One region of the Paenibacillus shunpengii genome, then DNA from elsewhere that is predicted to be linked to it. Evidence: riboswitches for the same ligand, from Rfam matches in the RefSeq annotation. Region 1 holds a riboswitch; the other holds the start of a gene.
The links. Region 1 has a riboswitch for ZMP and ZTP ahead of ACFSVM_RS22690 (TIGR01440 family protein). Riboswitches for the same ligand answer to the same signal wherever they lie in the genome.

Region 1 (3,160 bases):
TTCCAGCACCGTAGCGTCTTGAGCGTTCTTCAGCGTTTTGGCGATAATTTTACCGATCTCAACCATCGCTTCTTCGTCCATACCGCGGGAAGTTGCTGCAGGCGTACCAATCCGAATACCGCTCGTAACAAACGGGCTTGTAGGATCAAACGGGATCGCATTTTTGTTGACAGTGATACCGATCGAATCCAGCACATGCTCGGCATCTTTACCTGTAATGTTGATATTACGGGTATCAATCAGCATCAAGTGGTTGTCCGTTCCGCCGGAAACGATATTCAGACCTTCGGCAATCAGAGTTTCCGCAAGAACTTGAGCATTTTTGACTACATTTTGTGCATAGGTTTTGAAAGAAGGCTGAAGAGCTTCACCCAGAGCAACCGCTTTGGCAGCAATAACATGCATCAAAGGTCCGCCCTGGCTTCCTGGGAATACAGCCTTGTCAATCGCAGCAGCCCATGGCTTGCGCGTAAGGATCATACCACCGCGTGGTCCGCGAAGTGTCTTATGCGTTGTTGTCGTTACAAAATGAGCATGAGGCACTGGATTTGGATGCAGACCTGCCGCCACGAGACCTGCAATATGGGCCATATCCACCATGAACAATGCGCCTACATCATTAGCAATGCTCGCAAGTGCTTCAAAATCAATGGTGCGCGGATATGCACTTGCGCCTGCTACGATCAGACGAGGACGATGCTTAAACGCCGCTTTGCGAACCTCATTGTAATCGATGCGGAATGTATCTTCCTGAACACCATAAGCAACAAAGTTATAGAGAAGACCCGATGCATTCACCGGGCTGCCATGTGTTAAATGACCACCATGTGCAAGGTTCATCCCGAGCACAGTGTCTCCCGGTTTGAGCGCAGCAAGATATACAGCCATATTCGCCTGTGCACCGGAGTGCGGCTGAACGTTGACATGCTCTGCACCAAACAATTCTTTGGCACGCTCACGAGCGATATCTTCAACCACGTCAACATGTTCGCATCCGCCATAGTAACGTTTGCCAGGGTAGCCCTCAGCATATTTATTTGTAAGTACGGAGCCCATCGCTTCGATAACTGCTTCGGAGACGATATTCTCAGAGGCGATCAGCTCGATATTGTTTTGCTGACGCTTTAATTCCAATCCCATCGCATTGAGTACTGCCGGGTCTGCTTTGCGCAATTGATCCATAACTTGAATTCCTCCCATATGATAGCTGTTTTAATTAAATTCTCAATCACAAGTTGAAGTGTTGCCGATTACATCAAGCTGGTACACCGCACGCTCTCCGCCAATAAGCTTCGGCCTCGACAATGCGGTAGTCACCCGTGCTTCCCCAATATAACGCCTTGCTGTACGGTAAGGAACAGCAACTCTCCTCAAATGCATGCCGATGAGTGTCTCACCGATATCCATGCCCGCATGCGCTTCAATCGTTTCGGCAAGACAGGGTTCTTGCAGAGATCGATAAGCTGCGGCGGCCATGGAGCCTCCTGCCTTCGGAACCGGTACGGCTGCTACCTCCGTAAGTCCAAGCCTCTCAAGCAGCGAACGCTCCAGAACCAATGCTCGGTTCAAATGCTCGCAGCACTGCACAGCAACCTCAAAACCGTAAGCATTCTTCACTTCATTTATACCTTGAAGCAATGCTTGTGCAATCTCTGAGGCTCCAGCTGTCCCAATGCGCTTGCCTGCTACCTCGCTTGTACTGGTGCCAATGACGACGACTTTACCTGGACCAAGCTTTCCTTCAATCGCAAGCTCTTCCAGCACCTCAGCTGTCTGTGCCGTAATTTGGTCCAATTCCGGGTGACTGCTGTTCTGTTCCATAGCCTAATGAACCCTCCCCTTCCGTTTGTGACTTCAAAACGATCGCAAGAAAGAGTTGTTCACTCATGAGAATCGTCTAATTCGCCCTATTTTGCGATCTGCCAAGATCATTTGAGTCTTATTATACCGAAAAATATGACGAAATACGAAAAAAGAGCAGTCTCCCACACAAGTATACCTTGCGTGCAAGAAATGCTCTTTTGCCCAGGCGACCGGCCGTTATCTCCGATGCTCCATCGTGGTTTAATCCACACTTGTCGCCAGTTACACCGGAATCTCATTTATCTTCTTCATCATAGAACATCAGATGTTAGAAATCAACTATTTCTAGAGTGCTGCACCAAAAAAATCAGCTGAGCTTATCCAGTACACGCTCAACCGCAGAACGGATCTCCGCTGCCGTCACATCATAATCTTCTCTGCTGCCCCCAAAAGGGTCTGAAATATCAAAGCTTGGAATTCGCTGCTGGATTTCGATAATACGCTGACGATCCGAGTCCAGCACTTCCTGTCCAAGCGCACGCTTCATTTGCCATTCTGCATACAATCGATCCCGTTCCTTAAGATCAGCCAGGACTTTCGGATCATCTTCTGCATATTCCTTCAGCGTGTAGATCTTATCAGCACACTCAGGATAGTGATGAATGACTTGCTGCTTATGTGAACCCGTTAGGGTTAATATAAGATCTGCCCATTGGACTAGATCGCGATTGACCGAGGATGAAGTTATGACATCCTGAATATCGTGATCCCTGAGCACAGCAGCTGCATGACGAGAGATGGTACTTCCATCTATCGCAGACACTCCTGCGGATCGAACTTCGACATCAATACCTCTTGAAGCAGCAGCTTTGCGAAACAGACCCTCTGCCATCGGGCTGCGGCATGTATTGCCTGTACATACGAATAGAATATTCTTCATATTGTCACCTCCGTCGTCTGTATAACTGGATGAAATCCATTGTCATTAAGTTCCCTATGAGATGAATTCTATTGTATGACGCTTCGTCTCAATATGCAAAAGAGAAAAATCGAGCTAGAAGATGAACAGCATGCCAAAAGCCAGCAATATGGCCCCTCCTACAGCTTCTCCGTATTCTCCGAGATTACGGCTCACTCTTCTGCCTATTAATAAACCGACCATCGACATCACGAAACCACAGATGCCGAAGGCGATAACGGTCAGCCATAAATCACTCTTGAACATACCGAGGGTTACACCAACGGAGAAGGAATCAATACTGACACTAACCGCAAATATCATCGTCCCGGCAAACGTCCGGTGGTCCATGAAGTTGGACTCCCCAGGTCTCAAGGCGTTAAATATCATATGTGCACC
Region 2 (3,160 bases), on a different contig from region 1:
GATGATCATAACTGGACGGGTCACACGCTTGCGCAGGCGAATTTGTACGGCTATGGCCGTCTGACATGGAATCCGGATTTAGCCGAGGAGCAGATTACCTCCGAATGGATCAAGCAAACCTTTGGATCAAACCCTGAGGTGCTTGAGGCTGTAAGTACGATGCTTCAGGATTCGTGGCCCATCTATGAGAGCTACACTTCACCGCTTGGCGTAGGCTGGATGGTTAATCCGGACCATCACTATGGACCTAATGTGGACGGCTATGAATATTCCAGGTGGGGAACGTATCATTTTGCAGACTGTCATGGCATCGGCGTCAATCGGACGGTCAAGAATGGTACCGGTTATACAGCGCAATATTTCCCGGAAAATGCTCATAAGTACGAATCACTGGAGACCTGTCCGGATGAATTGCTGCTCTTCTTCCATCATGTACCGTATACGCATGTCCTGAAGTCCGGCAAGACGGTCATTCAGCATATCTATGATACTCACTTTGAAGGTGTGGAAGGTGTCGAGACGTTGATTCGGCGCTGGAGCAAGCTTGAGGGACAGATTGATTCCGAGCGCTATCAGGGTGTAATGGAACGGTTGGAGGGACAGCTTGCTCATTCGAAGGAATGGAGAGACATTATCAATACTTATTTCTATCGTAAATCAGGAATTTCAGATGAGCTTGATCGTACCATTTATTAGATTTACAGAGGAGCTTATCTGATTCAGAATGGTGCTCCCCTCATTTGATATGATAAGGATTTATGTATAATATAATTTGGAAAAATATGCTATGATAGCCATCAGGCCCTTCCATCAGGAAGGGCCCTTTTATAATCTTTGCAAGCTAATCGCTTAAAAATGCTGCATCATGAAATTACTGCTCTTGCTTCAGTAATGACTTGTACGCCGATTTTACCGTATGCTCGATTAAGGTCGCGATGGTAACGGGGCCGACACCGCCAGGTACAGGTGTGATGGCAGAGGAGTGCGGCAAGCAGGCATCATAGTCGACATCACCGATGTTCCCTTTGTTGTAGCCTGCATCAACGATAACGGCTCCCGGCTTGATCCAATCTCCTTGTACGAAGTTCGGTTTACCCACGGCAGCCACAACAATGTCTGCTTGTTTCACAATCGCTTCAATATTTACCGTTCTGGAGTGGCAGGTTGTCACCGTTGCATTGCGATTCAGCAGCATCGCCGATACCGGTTTGCCAAGGATCGGACTGCGGCCGATGACTACGGCGTGCTTGCCCTCCATTGGAATGTTATAGAAGTCAAGAATGCGGATAATGGCCTGCGGTGTGCAGGATGGATAATCCGATTCGCCAAACGCGTTCAGTGCATAGCCAAGCGTCGTTACTCCGTCTACATCTTTTTCAATGCTGATCGTGTCAAAGCATGCTCTTTCATCAATATGATGCGGGACCGGATGCTGCAGCAGAATGCCGTGAACGGAAGGGTCTTGATTCAGCTTATTGATTTCTTGAATCAGTTCCTCTGTCGTTGTCTCGGCAGGAAGCACCACCTTGATCGACTCCACCCCGATTCGTGCACAAGCATTCCCTTTCATACGTACGTAAGTTGCCGAAGAAGGGTCATCTCCAACCAGGATGGTAGCCAGACACGGCTGGATTCCCCGCTCCTTCAGTTCTTTCACCTTTGCTCCCGTTTCTTCTCTCATGTAATCTGCTACCGTTTGACCATTCAGAATCAGTGTGTTGTCGCTCATAATCACATCGCCCTTTCAAAGTAAAAAAGAGGCAAGGAAACCTAAGTTTCCTTACCTCTGCCCAGGCGTACGGCTATATCTAATCACATGCTCCCTCACGGTTCACCGTGTACGCCAGTTACATGTGACGTTCTTAATTGTAATGTATAAGTGAGACCTCATTATGAAGGAACAGTTAAAAAAACGAAGCTCACCCATGATGGTACTTCATTTTGTCGAATTGTTCAATAGGGATACACAAGATTTGGAATGATGAGCTATATCCGGCTTCGGTATAATTAATATAGAATCTGAAAAAGGACTCAATTAAACATTTTTATAAAACGTGCTATAAAAATAAACCGTCGTCCGTCTTATGTATAGCTGCAGCTGAAAGGAGACGTTAAACATATGGAAGGACAGGAAATCGACGTTTTCCGTACAGTGTTTGAAGAGCATTACCCTATTGTACGACGAAAACTGATGGCTCTGATCCAGGATGAAGCCGCCGCGGAAGATCTTGCGCAAGAGGTATTTATTCGGCTGTATCGGAATCCGCCAGATGATCCGGGTGCGATAGGTGCATGGCTTCACCGTGTACTGACTCGCATCGGATATGATTATATGAGTAAAAAAATACGAGAACGGAAGCTCAAGGAGAAGCAGGAGCAGTACTATGACAGCAGAGAGCAGCTCCTGTCCTCTGGAGAATAGATTGTACTGAAGCGTATGGATCAGGAAGAAGTACGTGAATGGATGGATGATCTGCCGGAGCGCGACAGACAACTGCTGATGCTGAAGTATTCAGGCTACAGTTATGCAGAGATAGCGGAAGAACTGAATGTAAGGCCTCCCCTTGTCGGATCGATGTTAAGCAGAGCTACAAGCAAGCTGAGGAGAAAGGTTCAGGGAAAGTCCGCGCCACAGTCCTGAGGATCATACCAATTAGCATAGTAAGGAGTTGAACGTGCACATGACATCAAAGCCGAACGGAAAAGACGAGAACAAGCAGCTTGAAGATGCTTGGAACAAGCTGGCGTCAAGGCTTGAAGAAGAAGAAATGAGCCCCAAGTGGTCAGCATGGTCCATGGAGCGTGGAAACGGGCCTAAGGCAGCACATCCATTAAAGGAAGATGTATTAAAAGGTGTATTAAAAAATGAAATCAGGGGAGAGAGATACGATATGACGGATCATCAGAATCAGGAGAAGCAGACCGCTGTTGTAAAGAAAAAGCATCATATGAAAAAGCCGGTTAAGAAGTGGCTCAGCATAGCAACGGCGGCGGCTGTGGCAGGAGTCATGATCGCGACTCCGCTCGGAGATAAGGCGCTTGCCGCGATACTAAACCAATTCCGTATGGATGAGGTGACGGTAGTTAATGAAGGAGATGTTATGGACTTCTTCAACTCAGTATCTGGAGGAAGCAATTCATCGGACTTTATCAACAAGCA

Region 2: linked by a shared signal. The riboswitch ahead of ACFSVM_RS01900 (bifunctional 5,10-methylenetetrahydrofolate dehydrogenase/5,10-methenyltetrahydrofolate cyclohydrolase) and the one ahead of ACFSVM_RS22690 (TIGR01440 family protein) in region 1 are both predicted to bind ZMP and ZTP.

What each region holds. Positions count from the first base shown of each region.
Region 1 is NZ_JBHUMJ010000011.1:154,917-158,076, forward strand. It holds gene glyA (serine hydroxymethyltransferase) at 1-1,182, opposite strand, end outside; gene ACFSVM_RS22690 (TIGR01440 family protein) at 1,225-1,821, opposite strand; ZMP/ZTP riboswitch at 2,017-2,099, opposite strand; gene ACFSVM_RS22695 (low molecular weight protein arginine phosphatase) at 2,171-2,743, opposite strand; gene ACFSVM_RS22700 (manganese efflux pump MntP) at 2,858-3,160, opposite strand, start outside.
Region 2 is NZ_JBHUMJ010000002.1:444,760-447,919, forward strand. It holds gene ACFSVM_RS01895 (alpha-glucuronidase family glycosyl hydrolase) at 1-696, shown strand, start outside; gene ACFSVM_RS01900 (bifunctional 5,10-methylenetetrahydrofolate dehydrogenase/5,10-methenyltetrahydrofolate cyclohydrolase) at 872-1,729, opposite strand; ZMP/ZTP riboswitch at 1,782-1,861, opposite strand; gene ACFSVM_RS01905 (sigma factor) at 2,120-2,422, shown strand; gene ACFSVM_RS01910 (sigma-70 family RNA polymerase sigma factor) at 2,438-2,641, shown strand; gene ACFSVM_RS01915 (hypothetical protein) at 2,682-3,160, shown strand, end outside.